One region of the Mycolicibacterium novocastrense genome, then DNA from elsewhere that is predicted to be linked to it. Evidence: riboswitches for the same ligand, from Rfam matches in the RefSeq annotation. Region 1 holds a riboswitch; the other holds the start of a gene.

Region 1 (8,372 bases):
GACCGGTCTGGTCGAATCCGAGGGCCGGCTGTGGATGGGCAGCATCGGGTTCCCCGCCGTCGCGCACGTCGACGTCGCGTCGCTGTCGATCCGCTAAGTCACAAATGAAACTCAAGTAACACCAGTCACAGCGCGCCTACGCGCGATCCGCCCTTTCGCGGCTTAATGTGCGGTCACGATGGCGAAGTTTCGAAATCCGCTGCACCGCGCCGCCGTACTGGCCACCGCCTTGTTCGTGGCCGCGGGACCGGCCGTGGCAAGCGCGCAGCCGCCGGCCGCCCCCGAGGCGAGCGCATGCCCGTACCGCGAGGTGACGCCGCCCGCGGTCGACGCATCCGAGGTGCCCAAACCGGGTCAGGCGCCGCCCGCGCCGCTGCCGGTGCCGGCCACGCCGATGGGTGGCGAGAAGCTCTCCGGCTGCGGAGTCATCACCGCGCCGGGCACCCCGCCACTACCCAACGACATCTCGGCCGAGGCGTGGCTGGTGGCCGACCTCGACTCCGGAGACGTCATCGCCGCCAAGGATCCGCACGGCAGGCACCGGCCCGCCAGCATCGTCAAGGTGCTGACCGCCATGGCGGCGATCAAGGAGCTGCCGCTGCACAAGGTCGTTCCCGGCACCGCCGAGGACGCCGCCCAGGAGGGCACCAAGGTCGGGGTCGGCGAGGGCGGCCACTATTCGATCAACGACCTGCTGCACGGGCTGCTGATGTACTCGGGCAACGACGCCGCGTTCGCACTGGCCCGCCAGATGGGCGGCTGGGACGCCACGCTGCACAAGCTCAACGACCTGGCCCGCAAGCTGGGCGGCCTCGACACCCGCGTCGCCACGCCGTCCGGGCTCGACGGTCCCGGCATGAGCACCTCGGCCTACGACATGGCGCTGTTCTATCGATATGCCTGGCGCAACCCGGTTTTCAGCGACATCGTGTTGACCCGCGCATTCGACTTCCCCGGCCGCGGCGACGTCGGCTACCCCATCGAGAACGACAACAAGCTCCTGCTCAACTATCCCGGCGCGATGGGCGGTAAGACCGGCTATACCGACGACGCCGGCCAGACGTTCGTCGGCGCCGCCGACCGCGACGGCCGCCGACTGGTCGCCGTGCTCCTCAAGGGCACCCGCCAACCGATCGCACCCTGGGAGCAGGCCGCGCATCTCCTCGACTACGGCTTCGCCACGGCGCCGGGCACCAGCGTCGGCACACTGATCGAGCCCGACCCGTCGTTGCTCGGAACCAAGCCGGGCGCCGACGGCACCAACCCCGCGGTCAACGCGGCCCCGATGATGTCGGACATCGACGCGATGCCGGTGCGGGTCGGTGTCGCGGTGGTCGGCAGCATGATCGTGTTCTCGTTGATCATGGGCGCGCGGTCGCTGAACCGGCGCCCGCAGCACTAACCCCAGCGGCGCAACAGCTGCTCCGCCTCGGTGCAGAGCCGTTCGACCACGTCGGCCGCGGAGCGCGTTTCGCGGACCATTCCGACGCCCTGGCCGGCGTTGACGGGCGCCACCGAGTAGTCCTCGGCGGCTGCGGCGGCGGCCAGTACGGCGCGCGCGTCGGCATCGATGAGGTCCTCGCGCCCGTCGAAGCGGTCGACGAACTGGTTGCGTAGCACCCGCTCGGGAAACGTTGTCGGCCAAGGGTAATCGAGAGCAATGTCGAAGACGCGCGTCGTCACAGTATCCTCTCCCGATGCGCGCAGCAGTTGCTCGCGGGCGCCATCGGACGTCGTCGCTTCGGTGCAGGTTATGAACGCCGTACCCAGCCAGGCGCCCGAGGCTCCAGCGGCCAGCACCGCCGCAAGCCCACGGCCCGTGCCGATACCCCCGGCGGCCAGCACGGGCACCGTCACCGCGTCGAGCACCTCCGCGAGCAACGGCAGGGTGCCGATGCGCGCCTCGCCGTGCCCGCCGCCCTCCGCCCCGCGCGCGACGATCACGTCGACACCCGCGTCGGCCGCCCGCCGCGCACCGGTCACATCGGCGACCTGGGCGGCCACCGACACGCCGGCGTCGTGGGCCCGCTGAACCCAGGACCATTCGTCGCCGAAGCTGACGGCCAGCAGCGCGGGCTTCGCGGCGAGCGCCACCTCCAACAGTTCCGGCTCTGCCGCCGTCACCCAGTGCACGAGCCCGATACCGAACGGACGCCCGAGCCCCGACACGTGCGGCAGTTCGGTCGCCAACTTCGCGGCGGTGGCCGAACTCCCCATCCCGACCATGCCGAGGCCGCCCGCCCGGGATACCGCGGCGGCCAGGACCCCGCCCGCGGTGCCGCCCATCGGCGCGTTGACGATCGGCACCTCGAGGCCGATGCGGCGGGACCACGGCGTCGCAAGGGGCACGGATGCGACGTTACCGCTTTGTTACGGTGGGGCGGTCAGCAGTCGACACCGGACGAGCGGCGCCGTACCCGGCCAGCGACAAGACGGCGTTTCGGAGGTGTTGCTTCATGCCCTGGGTCATCCTCATAGCTTCGGGTGCGTTCGAAGCTGTGTGGGCGGTCGCCCTGAGCAAGTCGGAAGGTTTCACCCGCCCGGTTCCGATCACCGTTTTCGTTGTGGCGCTGATCATCTCGATGGGCGGCCTGGGTATCGCCCTGCGAGATCTGCCCGTCGGCACCGGGTATGCAGTGTGGGTGGGCGTGGGCGCCGCGCTCACCGTCGCCTATGCGCTGGCCACCGGCGAGGAGAGCGCGTCACCGATCAAGGTGGCACTGCTGCTCGGCATCATCGGTTGCGTGGTCGGCCTGCAGCTGGTCAGCCAGAATCAATGACGCCGTCGGAGCTTCGAAATCCCTAGCGCGCCAAGCGCTCCCGCCGCCGCAGCGGTCAGCACACCGCTAACCCCGACACCCTCGTGCACCTGCACCCGGGGGGCGATCTGCACGAGCCCGGGCGGCGGGAGCGGTGCGGCCTCCATGTTCTCGATCGACGTGGCCGCCCACGCCGTGGCGAAGAGGATGAGCCGAGCGGTGATGTAGGCGAACACCATCAGGCCGAGAACCGGGCCGAACGTCGCCCCGGCCGGGCCGGTCACCACCGAGCGCAGGTAGATCGACGCCACCTGCTTGAAGACCTCGAACGCGACCGCCGCGAGCAGCCCGGCCCGCATCGCCGAGTGAAAGCTGATCGATTCGCGGGGCAACCGCGCGATGATCCAGGTGAACAGCAGCCAGCTGATCAACACCGAGAACGCCAGCGAGATCACCCGCAGCAGGATGCTCATGCCCGGAACATCGCCCAGCCCAACCCATTCGACGGCCTTGCGGGCCACTCCAGAGCTGCTCACCACGGTCAGCGCGATGGTGGCCGCGATCGCCAGGAACAGGCCGGCGATGGCCGTCAGGTCCGACAACTTCGTGCGCACGAAGCCGGGGGTTTCGCGTCGCATCAGGCCCCACATCTGGCTCAGCGCCTCGCGCAGGTTGGCCATCCAGCCGAGCCCGGCCCATGCCGCGGTGGCCAGCCCGATGATCCCGACCGAGGTGCGGGACTCGATCGCGGAGTCCATCAGTTCGACGAGCTGCGTGGCGACGTCGCCGGACACCGACGCCCGGATCCGGTCCTGAATGTCGGCGAGCAGTTCGGGCTGGCTGACCAGGATGAAACCGCCGATCGCGAATCCGACCATCAACAGCGGGAACATCGCGAAGACCGTGAAGTACGTGATGCCCGCCGCGTAGAAGTCGCCCTTGCTGTCGTTGTAGCGCTCCTGCGCCCGCATGACGTGGTCGAACCATTCGTGCCGCGCGCGCAGCCGGTCGATGAACCCCTTCTTCTCGTCGGGCGCTTCCGGCTCACCCGGAGGTTTCACAACAGCCTCCCCACGTCAGCCCCCCGGCCGCAGAAACCCCAACCGGTCATATACCCGGCGCAGTGTCGTCGCAGACACGTCGCGGGCCCGTTCGGCGCCCACCGCCAGAATCGATTCCAATTCGGCGGGATCGGCGAGCAGTTCGTCGACCCGTTCCTTGATGGGTGTCACGAACTCGACGACGGCCTCCGCGGTGTCCGCCTTGAGGTCGCCGTATCCGCGGCCCGCGTAACCCTCGACGAGCTTGTCGATGTCGGAGCCGGTGACCGCCGACTGGATGGTCAGCAGGTTCGAGACGCCGGGTTTGGCGTCGGGGTCGTATCGCACCTCGCGGTCGCTGTCGGTGACGGCCGAGCGGATCTTTTTGGCCGACGTCTTCGGATCGTCGAGCAGGCCGATCAGGCCGGCCTCGGTGCCCGCGGATTTGCTCATCTTCGACGTCGGGTCCTGCAGGTCGTAGATCTTGGCCGTCGCCTTCGGGATCATCGGCTCGGGAATGACGAAGGTGTCCGGAAAGCGCGAGTTGACCCGTTGCGCCACATCGCGTGCCAACTCCAGGTGCTGGCGTTGGTCCTCCCCGACCGGGACGAGCTCGGTGTCGTACAGCAGCACATCGGCGGCCATCAGCACCGGATAGGTGAACAACCCCACGGTGGTGGCCTCGCTGCCTTCCTTCTGCGACTTGTCCTTGAACTGCGTCATCCGCGACGCCTGCCCGAAACCGGTGAAACAGCCGAGCACCCAGGCCAATTCGGCGTGCGCCGGAACGTGGCTCTGCACGAAGATCGTGCTGCGGCCCGGGTCGATACCCAGCGCCAGGTACTGCGCGGCGGTGACCAGCGTGCGCCGCCGCAGCCGTTCGGGGTCCTGCGGGATCGTGATCGCATGCAGGTCCACCACACAGAAGAACGCGTCGTGGTCGTCTTGAAGCCCGACCCACTGCTGGATCGCTCCCAGCGCGTTGCCGAGATGCAGAGAGTCGGAGGTCGGTTGGACACCGGAGAAGACGACGGGATTGCGCGAACTGCTCATGATCGTCCGATCATTTCACGCGAGCCGTACTCGACGGTCACCGGCGCGTGGTCCGACCAGCGCAACGCATACGCCTCGGCGCGCTCCACGCGGGCGGCAACGGCCCGTTCCGCCAGGGCTTTCGTGGCCAACTGGTAGTCGATGCGCCAGCCGGCGTCGTTGTCGAAGGCGCGGCCCCGCCACGACCACCACGCGTACGGACCCGGCTGGTCGGGGTGCAACTCGCGCACCACATCGACCCAACCCGAGGCGAGCAGGTCGGTGAGCCACTGCCGTTCGCCGGGCAGGAACCCGGACTTCTTGAGGTTGCCCTTCCAGTTCTTGATGTCGTTCTCGGTGTGGGCGATGTTCCAGTCGCCGCACACGACGGCCTCGGACTCGACCAGCTTCGCCATCCGCGCCGCGAGCTCGGCCATGAACCGTTCCTTCTCGAGCTGGCGGTCGGTCTCCGCCTCGCCGGTCTGGACGTAGACGCTCGCGACCGTCACCCCCGCGGTGTCGACCTCCAGATAGCGGCCGTGCGCGCCGAACTCGTCGGACTCGAGCAGCCGGGACGCCGAGATCGGGTGGCGCGACAGCACGGCCACGCCGCTACGGCCCTTGATGTGCGGTTCGGCCGAGGCGAGGCGCCAACCGTCGGCCAGGGCGGGCGCCAACGCGGCCGCGAGCTGGGCATCGTCGGCGCGGGTTTCCTGCAGGCAGATCACATCGGCGGTGGTCGACGCCAGCCACGGCAGCAGGCCTCGGTTCTGCGCAGAACGCTCTTTGACCGCGGCGCGGATGCCGTTGACGTTGATGGTGCTGACGATCAGCGAGGTCACAGCGGCAGACCATACCGACGCACTTGCGGTACCGGCGGTATCGCCTTTACTGTCGGGCTGATGGCTAGAAACTTGCCGCGCGACCCGCTCCACGTCGGCTCAGGCGAGCCCATCGTGTTGCTACACCCGTTCATGATGTCGCAGAACGTGTGGAAAAAAGTCGCCCCGCTCATCGCCGACACCGGCCGCTACGAGGTACTGGCCCCGACGATGCCCGGGCACAACGGCGGGGTGAAGGGGCACCGTTTCCTGGACACCAAAGAGCTCGCCGACGACGTCGAACGCAGAATGGACGCGCTGGGCTGGGACACCGCGCACATCGTCGGCAACTCGCTCGGCGGCTGGGTGGCCTTCGAGTTGGAGCGCCGCGGCCGGGCCCGCACGCTGACCGGGATCGCACCGGCGGGCGGATGGCGCAAGTTCACCCCCGCCAAGTTCGAGATCGTCGGCAAGTTCCTGGCCGGCTTCCCGGTGTGGGTGTTCACGCTGGTGTTCCGGCAACGTGTCCTGAAGCTTCCCTTTACGCGCTGGCTGGCGCACTTCCCGATCAGCGCCACGCCGGACCGATTGTCCGACGACGACCTGCTCGACATCATCGACGACGTCACCCACTGCCCGGCCTACTACCAGCTGCTGGTGAAGTCGCTGCTGACCCCGGGGCTGATGGAACTGGCCGAGAGCGCGTGCCCCACCCACCTGGTGATCTGCGAGAAGGACCGGGTGCTGCCGCATCCGCGGTTCACCCGGCACTTCACCGCGCAGCTGCCGTCGAGTACGCAGGTCACGCACCTCGACGACGTCGGCCACATCCCGATGTACGAGGCGCCGCAGCGCGTGGCCGATCTGATCGTCGAGTTCGTCGACCGCCACGCCGCCCCGCCGCGGGAGGCGCTCGGCGGTTAGAGCTGGGTCACCGGCTCGCTCGTCGCGCCCTCCAGCACCGAGTTCAACGTCTTACTGGGTCGCATCACCGCGGTGGTCTTCTCCGGGTCCGGGTAGTAGTACCCGCCGATGTCGACCGAGTCGCCCTGCACCTCGATGAGTTCGTTGACGATCGCATCTTCGTTGTGGGCCAACGACTTCGCGAGGTCGGCGAAGTGGTCGGCGAGCTCCTTGTCGTCGGTCTGCTCGGCGAGCTCCTGCGCCCAGTACATCGCGAGATAGAACTGGCTGCCCCGGTTGTCGAGCTCACCGGTCTTGCGTGACGGGCTCTTGTTGTTGTCCAACAGCTTTCCGATGGCCGAGTCCAGCGTCTTGCCCAGCAGAACGGCCCGCTTGTTGTCGGTCTTGCGCCCGATGTCCTCGAAACACGCTCCCAGAGCAAGGAACTCGCCGAGCGAATCCCAGCGCAGGTGGTTCTCCTCGACCAGCTGGTGGACGTGCTTGGGCGCCGAACCACCCGCACCGGTCTCGTACATGCCGCCTCCGGCCATCAGCGGCACGATCGACAGCATCTTCGCGCTGGTGCCCAGTTCCAGGATCGGGAAGAGGTCAGTCAGGTAGTCGCGCAGGATGTTCCCGGTCACGGCGATGGTGTCCTGGCCGCGGATCAACCGTTCCAGCGTGTACCGCATGGCCCACACCTGCGGCATGATCTGGATGTGTAGGCCCTCGGTGTCGTGCTCCTTGAGGTACTCCTTGACCTTCTTGCGCAGCTCCACCTCGTGCGGACGCTCGGTGTCGAGCCAGAACAGCGCGGTCATGTCCGAGGCCCGCGCCCGCGTCACGGCCAGCTTCACCCAGTCGCGGATCGCGGCGTCCTTGACCACCGGCATACGCCAGATGTCGCCGGTCTCGACGTTCTGGGTCATCAGCACCTCACCGGTGTCGACGTCGACGATGTCGGCGACGCCGTCCTCGGGGATCTCGAACGTCTTGTCGTGGCTGCCGTACTCCTCGGCCTTCTGCGCCATCAGCCCGACGTTGGGCACGGTGCCGATGGTGGTCGGATCGAACTGGCCGTGGGTCTTACAGAAGTTGACCATCTCCTGATAGATCCGGCTGAACGTGGACTCGGGGTTCACCGCCTTGGTGTCCTTGGTGCGCCCGTCAGCGCCGTACATCTTGCCGCCGAGCCGGATCATGGCCGGCATCGACGCGTCGACGATCACGTCGCTGGGCGAGTGGAAGTTCGTGATGCCGCGGGCCGAATCCACCATCGCCAGTTCCGGCCGGTGCTCGTGCACGGCGTGGATGTCCTGGACGATCTCCTCGCGCTGGGAAGCCGGCAGCGCCTGGATCTTGTCGTACAGGTCGGACATGCCGTTGTTGACGTTCACGCCGAGCTCATCGAGCACCTTCTGATGCTTGGCGAACGCATCCTTGTAGAACACCTTCACCGCGTGCCCGAACACGATCGGGTGCGACACCTTCATCATCGTGGCCTTGACGTGCAGCGAGAACATCACGCCGGTCTTGTAGGCGTCCTCGATCTGTTCTTCGAAGAACTCGCAGAGCGCCTTGCGGCTCATGAACATGCTGTCGATGATGTCGCCCTCGTCGAGGGCCACCTCCGGCTTGAGCACCAGGGTTTTACCGCTCTTGGTGGTGAGCACCATCTTGACCTTGCGGTCCTTGTCGAGCGTCATCGACTTCTCGCCGTGGTAGAAGTCGCCCGTCTTCATGGTCGCCACATGTGTGCGCGACGCCATCGACCACTCACCCATGCTGTGCGGATGCTTGCGCGCGTACTCCTTGAC
Region 2 (8,372 bases), on a different contig from region 1:
CGACATTCGCGTCGTGGGCCTGGAGATCGATCCCGACCGCGTGCAGACGGCGCAGGCGGCGGAGTCCCGGGTGGTGCAGTTCGGCCTCGGCGGTTTCGAATTGGCGGGACTGCGGCCCGTCCTGGTGCGGGCGTTCAACGTGTTGCGGCAGTACCCGGTCGAAGCGGTGCACGAGGCGTGGTCGACGATGCAGCGACAGCTCGCGACCGGTGGCCTGATCGTCGACGGCACCTGCGACGAACTCGGCCGCCGAGCCTGTTGGATTCTGCTGGACGAGAACGGTCCGGTGAGCCTGACGCTGGCGTGCGACCCGTTCGCGATCGAACGGCCGTCCGATCTGGCCGAGCGGCTGCCGAAGGCACTGATCCACCACAACGTCGACGGTCAGCCCGTGCACGCATTGCTGAGCGCCGCCGACCGCGCGTGGGCCAGCGTTGCGGGGCACGGGGTGTTCGGCCCGCGGGTGCGGTGGCGCGCGATGCTGGAACTGTTGCACGACAGCGGTTTTCCTGTCGTACCCGCGCGCCGGCGGATGCGCGACGGGGTGTTGACCGTACCCTGGCCGACCGTCGCACCGACCTGAGCCCGGCTACGCCGGTCCGGGCTTTCCTGCCAGCACCGGTACGCCGTGCTCGATCTCTTCTGCGGTCGCATCGAGCGCGTCGTCGACGTCCTTGGCCAACTGGATGTCCAGCCCCCGCAGATGCGCCGGTCGGGTCATCAGCGACACGGCGAGGTAGGTGACGATCGCCGCGGCGAACGCGATGAACGTCGGCCAGCCGTCGAAACTTGCCGGCACGAGGTCGTTTCGGACGTACAGGATGGTGTTGTCGACGCCGTAGATCGTCGGCGTCAGCATGAACAGGACGAGACGGACAACCAATCCCACACCCATCGCGGCGATCGCCGCGGCGGTGGTGCCCCGCCGCCATACCAGCCCGAGGATGAAGGGCACGACCAAACAGGCCAGCAGCAGGTCGAACGCGAGGGTCAGCAGGATGCCCGTCTGTTTGACGTAGATCGCGAACGCGATCGAGAACACCGTCATCGGGACCATCGCGATACGGGTCGCACGCAGCAGCGGGTCGCGCTGGCCGGGCACGTGGACACGCCGGATACCGCCGAGGTTGCGAACGCAGACATTCGAGATCGCCAGGATCGCCCCGTTGGCGGTGCTCATCGACGCGCCGACCAGCCCGCACAACACGATCACGGTCAGCACCGTCGGAGCGTATTCGCCGAGAAGCACGAAAAGTGGTGGGCCGTCGATGTCTTCGGGCAGGAACGTCTTGGCGGCCAACACCACCAGGCCGAACGGCACACAGATCGCGACCGTGCCGGTGGCCGCGACGAAGCACGCGCGGCGCGCGCTCGTGGGCGACTTGGCGGCGAACACCCGCTGCATGAAGTCGATCGCGACGATGTCGCCGATGCCGAGCGCGAGCAACGTGGCCCAGTTGATCACCGCGCCCTGCGCCGGGTCCGACAACTGCCCAAGGGCCAGCGGCCCGGTGCCGTCGGCGATTTCGAGGGTGTGCGTGGAGGCCATCCACACCAGCATCCCGATCGCACCGATCAGGATCAGCGACATCTGGATGATCGCGGTGTAGGCGTCGGCGATCAATCCACCGGTGCCGGTGTAGGCCACCGCAATTCCCGCGATGAGCACGACACCCAGCCAGTACGGCATGCCCAGGAAGTAGTTGAACAGGAAGCCACCCGCGACCAGGTTGCCCGCCACCAGCATGCAGAATCCGACCGCCAGCAGCGCGGAGGCGCCGACCTCCACCGACCGGCCGAATCTCAGGCGGTAGTAATCGGGAAACGACGTCAACCCCATGCGGTTCATCGGTTTGGCGAAGAACACGCCCGTGATGGTCAGGCACAGTGCCAGGCCGAGCGGCAGGCTCGCACCCGCCCAGAAGCCGAACTCGTAGGCGAGGTCGGTGTTGCCCAGCGTGGCGTTGGTGTCGACGGCCGAGCCCATCAATGCGCCGCCGATCAGCCAGTAGGGCAACATGCGGCCGCCGACAAGGAAATTCGAGCTGTCGCCTTCGATGCGTTTGGACACGTAGAAACCGACGGCCACGACGACGACGATGCTGGCCGCCACACCGAGAAGAATCATCTGGAGCTCCTATGCGCGATGGAGTCTCCCGGGCTTTTCTCCCGCCGTGGAACGGACGCCGCAGTCCGCCTGCACCTCTCGGACCAGACCCGCATGATTGCGGCGGAACCCTAGGCGCGCCTCACAGTCACCTGTGAGTCGTCGACCAGATAAGCGTCGCGGCGTTACGGCCGACCGCGTCCGGTGTTAACGCTTTGTTTCGATTCGAGTAGCGCGTGGACCATTTCGGATCAACAATGCCCGCAGGAGCCGTGTCGGCTCCCCGGACGAGTGTGCCGTACCCGGTCAGCGACAAGACGGCACATCAGGAGCACCCGTGACCGAAAACAACCAACCCCTCAACGCCGAGGGCGCCTGGGCTCAGCAGGCCGAGGCCCGCTTGTCCGACCGCCGCGAACGCGAGGAGATCGAACGCAGCCTGACGTTCGGGCTGGAGGCCGCCCCGACGATCAACGACCGTCGCATCTCGACGTTCGTCCGCGGCGAGTTGCCGCACTTCGCAGGCGAGCGGGGCACCTTCCTCAAGTGTCCGTTCGTCGAGGACGTGAACCAGGTCGACGACGCGGAGGTCGCGATCTTCGGCGTGCCCCTCGACGCCGGCGCCACCTACCGTCCCGGAACGCGCTTCGGCCCGCAGGGAATTCGGCGCTCCACCAACCTCTTCGGCACCTACAACTACGAGTCCGGCGTCGATCTGCGCGAGCAGCTCAACATGGTCGACATCGGCGACGTGTTCACGATTCCCGGAAATCTGGAGAAGTCGTTCGACCAGATCAGCCAGGCCATGGCGCATGTGGTGAGCAAGGGCGTGATGCCCGTCGTGCTGGGCGGCGACCATTCGATCGGTTTCCCGACCATCCGCGGGATGGCCCCGTACCTGGACGGCAACGTCGGGATCATCCATTTCGACCGCCACGTCGACACCCAGGAGACCGACCTCGACGAGCGCATGCACACCACGCCGTGGTTCCACGCGACCAACATCAAGAACGCACCCGCCACCAACCTGGTGCAGATCGGTATCGGCGGGTGGCAGGCACCGCGGGCGGGGGTCAAGGTCGGGCGTGAGCGGCAGTCGACGGTGATCACGGTCGGCGACGTCGAGCGGGTCGGTGTCGAGAAGATCGCCGAGATGGCGCTGGAGATCGCGTGGAAGGACGCCAAGGCGGTGTACCTGTCCTTCGACATCGATGTGATCGACGCCGGGTTCGTTCCGGGCACCGGCTGGCCCGAGCCCGGCGGACTGTTGCCGCGCGAGGCGCTGAACCTCGTCAAGATGGTGTCCGAGCCGGGACTGGCCGGTATCGAGGTGGTCGAATGCTCACCGCCGTACGACTGGGCCGAGCAGACCGCGTTGTTGAGTTCGCGGGTGATTCTCGACAGCCTCGCCGCGCAGGTGCGCTCCGGCAAGCTGGGCAACAAGGCCGCAGCGCTGCCCCGCCCCGCCTGGGGGCCGTAGCCGACTCCCCTTTGAGCTCGCCGAGACTGCGCTATTTGACGAAATTCCCCCTGTTTCCGTCAGAAACCGTAGTTTCGGCGAAGCGCCGTAGGCTGGGGCCCATGCGGATTGCCCTCGCGCAGATCCTCAGCGGCACCGACCCGTCGGCGAACCTCGCGGTCGTGGCGGACTACACCCGCCGCGCCGCCGACGCCGGCGCCCGGATGGTGCTGTTCCCCGAGGCCACGATGTGCCGGTTCGGGGTGCCGCTGGCCCCGGTCGCCGAACCGCTCGACGGGCCGTGGGCCTCGGGTGTGCGGGCCATCGCCGAGCGGGCGGGCATCGTCGTCGTCGCGGGCATGTTCGTGCCTTCGGGTGACGGGCGGGTTCTGAACACACTGATCGCCGCCGGCGACGGTGTTGACGCGCACTACGAGAAGATCCACCTCTACGACGCGTTCGGGTTCCAGGAGTCCAAGACGGTCGCGCCCGGCCGGGAGCCGGTCCTGATCGAGGTCGACGGCGTGAGTGTCGGGCTGACGCTGTGCTACGACGTCCGCTTTCCGGAGCTCTACGTCGAGCTTGCCGAACGGGGTGCGCAACTGATCACCGTGCACGCGTCGTGGGGCAGCGGGCCGGGCAAGCTCGACCAGTGGACGTTGCTGGCGAGGGCCCGCGCGATCGACACGACCGGCTTCGTCGCCGCCGTCGACCAGGGCTGTCCGGAACCCGACATCGCGGCGCTCGGTCCGACCGGCGTGGGAGGCAGCCTGGTCGCGTCCCCGACCGGTGACGTGCTGGTCAGTGCGGGCGACGACCCGCAGTTGCTGGTGACGGACATCGACCTGGAGGACGGGCGCAAGGTGCGCGAGACGGTCGCGGTGTTGCGCAACCGCGCGGACTTTGCTCGTCGCGGTAAGGCAGAATCGCGCTCGTGACTGACCCGTGGGCCCGCCCGAACCAGCCGTCGCCGCCGCAGGGCCAGGTCCCCTCGCCACAGCAGGACCAGGCTCCGCCACCGCAGGGCTCGCCGCCGCAGGGCCCGCCGCCCGGACCCCATGGAGCCAATGAACCGGGCCGAAGCGAGCCACCGCCCTCGGAGTCCAAGCTCAGGAGCCTGCTGCGCGATCCGCTGTCGATCGTGCTGGTGGTGGTCATCGTGGTGGCCCTGGTGCTGGCCGGCGTGCTCGCCGGCGAACTGTACGCACGTAAGCGCGCGAACGACGTCGTCGCAGGTGTCACGTCATGCGTGGTCGAAGACGAGGCGAGCGCATCGTTCGGCGTCATGCCGCCGTTCCTGATCCAGCACATGTCCGGCCACTACACGAACATCCACATCGAGACCGCAGGCAATCAGATCCGCGACGCCAAGGGTATGAAGGTCGAGTTGACCATCGAGGACGTCCGCCTCGAGGACACGGCCACCTCGGGCGGAACGATCGGTTCACTGGTCGCCGACATCAACTGGTCGTCGGAGGGCATTCGGCAGACCATCTCCGATTCGATCCCGCTCATCGGCGCGTTCGTCAGCGGTGTCACGACCAACCCGTCCGACGACACGATCGAGTTGGAAGGCGGGCTCGGTTCGATCAGGGCCCGGCCGGCGGTCGTCGACGGCGGGATCTCGCTGCAGGTGATCGAACTGACCGGTCTGGGTTTCACGCTGCCCCGCGAAGCCGTGCAGCCGGCGTTGGACGCGTTCACCTCCGAGCTGACGAAGAATTACCCGATGAACATCAAGGCCGATTCGGTGGAGGTCACCGATGAGGGTGTGGTGAGCCGGTTCTCGACGCGCAACGCCGATATCCCGAAGGGTCAGCAGGATCCCTGCTTCGCCGAGCTGTGACCGTCAGTCGGTGACACCGGTCCAGCGGAAACTGTTGACGTACTTGCCCATATCGATCGCCAGCTGCAAGTTGGCACCCGACGGATGGCCCGTGCCGAAGTCGGGTGTGAATTCGCGGTAGGGGCCGATCGCCGAGGCCACCAGGGCGACATCGTTTTTGACGGCGACCATCACGATCAGCCGGAGCCGGGTGAAGCTGCCGCTGGCGTCCTGGGGATAGTCATCGGCGACGACGCCGTAGCCGGGTTCATAGCCGACCATCGCGTTGGGGATCTCGTATTCGGTTGCGGCGTCCGGGTAGTACTCGTCGATCAGGTCCTCGGCGACCTGCTTGGCGGTCCGGTTTGCGGCGGGCAGTCCGAACAGCTCGAGCATGCCGGTGTCCCCGCCGGTGAACTCCAGCTCGACCCCATCGGGGAGCAGCGTCGCCTCGTACGCGCTACCGGGTCCCGGGTATTGGACGGAGAACGACCCGTCGGCGGCATAGAACCGCGGGTTGGATTCGATGGGCTCGCCGATCGGAGGCCGCCCACAATCGGGCGGGCACACGATCTTCGGGACGTCGGGGGTGGTGAGCACGGCCGTCACCGCACCGGCCGTGACCGCGATGGCCGCGCCCACACCCAGCGTCACGAGCACCCGCGCGCGGCCGGCCTCCCCCTCGGGGTTCGGCTCCTGTGGCAATGGGCCCGCGGCACGCTGCCCACCGCGCAGCGCAGCCAGTGCGACCACGGCGATGGCGGCATGCACGATCAGATGCACGATGTGCGGCGCCGGGGTGTACTCGGTGACACCCATGATCGTGTAAAGCACCAGCGTCACAATCACACTGGCGACGATCATCCTCCGACGCTCCGCCCACAGCGCGAGGCCGACGAGCCCGCCGAGCGTCAGCGCGGTCAACGGCAGGGTCAACCCCTGGATACCGGCCTGTACCAGAAGCGCGCTGACCCACAGGTCTTCGGCTCTGAAACCGGTCGCGAACTGCGGAACCAATCTGGTTGACGTCGCTGCCGATGTGAAGACGACGGCGCTCAACGCCCCGACCGCGTAACCGTCGAACGGCAGGCGAGTCACCCCGCGGCGGAACCGCAGCACCGCCGCCGGAATCAGCATCGCGATCGCACTACCGACCGGTATCGCAATGCCTGTCAACAGTTTTTCGCGATCCAGCTCGCCGCCGCTGAGTGCGACATCGTGGGACTCGGCGACGATGCTGCCGGTCGCCAACGCCCACCCGACACCGAGCACCGCGGCCAGCGCAGCGGTCTGAATCAGCTGCCGTGCCGGTAGGTCGTGACCTGCCTGACGCAGATAGCCGATGAACACCAGCGCCACACCGACCGCTCCGATCGCGATCAGCGGCGCCTGCCAACGCAGTAGCGCGAAGCCGACGAGCATCGTCGCCAGTGCTGCCAGCGCGAGCCCGAACGTCGCCCTCGATCGAGCCGACACATGCGGAAACAACAAGCTCGTCAGGGGATCTCGCCACCGACGTCGGCGGCGCGGTGACGCTTCGGTCAACGCGACGTCTTCTGCAGGTCGAGGATGTTGCGCGCGAGGTTCTCGGTGTTCGGGCTGCCGAGGCCCGTCACCAAGTCGTACCCCGGCGACGCCAGATCGACGGCGTTGCCGCCCTTGGTCACATCACGGAAGCCGGGCAGACGCGACCCGGAGGCCACTTGGTAGAGCACGGGATTGAGGTTTCCGACCTGTCGCCCACCGTTGGCCAACAGGTACTGGTTCATCAGCACGGTGAGGGCCGCCCAGATCGGGGCCGATTGCGATGTGCCGCCGCCGACGACCTCGCGCTGGCCGAAGATGAACCGCACACCGGTGAAGGGATCGGCGACCGCGGAGACGTCGGGGAGCAGACGGCGGCGCTCGGTGTCACGCTCGACGTCCAATTTCTGCTGCCACGCCGGCCGGGCGAACAACTTCGCCACCCCGCCGCTACTGCCCTGCGACAGTGGGGAATCCACCCACGCGTGTTCGGCCAGCCACTGCCCGCGCGTACCTGTCGACAGCGTCGTGCCTCCGACCGACGTCATCGTGGGAAGCGAGGCGACCGCGTCGACACCGATGTCGTCCGGTCCCGGCGGAGCCGACCAGCGGTCGCCGCCTTTGCACTCCAGACCGGCGGAGTCCCCGCTGGCGTCGAACGCCGTGGTGCCGCGCCGCTGAGCGGCCATCAGGGCCGCCTCGACCGGAGCCAGATCGGCCGCGGTGACGAACGCCTCGCATCCCCATCCGATCGACAGGCTCCACACGGCCCCGGGGTAGTCACGGTCGACCTGTTCGAACAGTCGTCCGAGCTTCTCGTAGGTGCCGTCACCCTCGACCGTCGGCCTGGCGTTGACCACCACAAGCCGCGCATCGGGCGCAATCGCGTGCGCCACTTGCAGATCCATCGCCGTCTCACCGTGCACCTCGGACGGTTTGCCGCCCACGATCTCGGGTGTGAACCGCGGTAACCCGGATGTGTCGGCGAACAGGTCGAGGTCCTCCTGTTCGACGCTGTCGAACGCGAAGATGACGATCGTTGCGCCCTCACCGGTGAAACCGGCGTCGGCCAACGGCGTGGCGTTGTACGCCGACAACAATCCGTCGGGTGTCAGCCCGCCCTTGGGCACGTCGAGGGGAACGATGTCGGGCCGCTTCATGCGGTACGGGGTGTAGCTCATCACCCGTCCGACCGCGGTGACGTCGTCGCGCAGTGCCGCCGGTATCGCCGGCTGCTCGGGCGAAGCGTAGAACTCCTCGCCTTTCGGAGTCCGGTAGTCGCGCACCGGAATCCCGAACGCCCGCGCGAGATCCCCGGCCGCCCCCTCGACGATCGCCCATCCGTCACCGGGCCGCCAGCGCACCCAGAGGTCGCGGGCGTCCGCCCAGCCCATCAAGGCGGCTGGGCGTTCCGGTGCGCCGAGCGTGACGGTGACTTGCGCGTCCGCCGAACGTGA

The links. A riboswitch is a leader RNA that binds a small molecule or an ion and turns the genes downstream of it on or off. The one in region 1 is predicted to bind guanidine.
Region 2: it holds a riboswitch for guanidine, as region 1 does, so the genes downstream of both, AU072_RS26655 (agmatinase family protein) here and AU072_RS08455 (DMT family transporter) in region 1, are expected to answer to the same signal.

What each region holds. Positions count from the first base shown of each region.
Region 1 is NZ_LQIH01000008.1:112,961-121,332, reverse strand. It holds gene AU072_RS08470 (SMP-30/gluconolactonase/LRE family protein) at 1-97, shown strand, start outside; gene AU072_RS08465 (D-alanyl-D-alanine carboxypeptidase family protein) at 179-1,402, shown strand; gene AU072_RS08460 (NAD(P)H-dependent flavin oxidoreductase) at 1,399-2,349, opposite strand; guanidine-III (ykkC-III) riboswitch at 2,375-2,442, shown strand; gene AU072_RS08455 (DMT family transporter) at 2,457-2,780, shown strand; gene yhjD (inner membrane protein YhjD) at 2,774-3,820, opposite strand; gene trpS (tryptophan--tRNA ligase) at 3,836-4,852, opposite strand; gene AU072_RS08440 (exodeoxyribonuclease III) at 4,849-5,664, opposite strand; gene AU072_RS08435 (epoxide hydrolase EphH) at 5,734-6,576, shown strand; gene AU072_RS08430 (NADP-dependent isocitrate dehydrogenase) at 6,573-8,372, opposite strand, start outside.
Region 2 is NZ_LQIH01000066.1:54,546-62,917, reverse strand. It holds gene AU072_RS26665 (hypothetical protein) at 1-583, shown strand, start outside; gene AU072_RS26660 (high affinity choline transporter 1) at 590-2,128, opposite strand; guanidine-I (ykkC/yxkD leader) riboswitch at 2,152-2,253, opposite strand; guanidine-III (ykkC-III) riboswitch at 2,371-2,434, shown strand; gene AU072_RS26655 (agmatinase family protein) at 2,445-3,587, shown strand; gene AU072_RS26650 (carbon-nitrogen hydrolase family protein) at 3,689-4,504, shown strand; gene AU072_RS26645 (LmeA family phospholipid-binding protein) at 4,501-5,412, shown strand; gene AU072_RS26640 (zinc ribbon domain-containing protein) at 5,416-6,867, opposite strand; gene AU072_RS26635 (S53 family peptidase) at 6,933-8,372, opposite strand, start outside.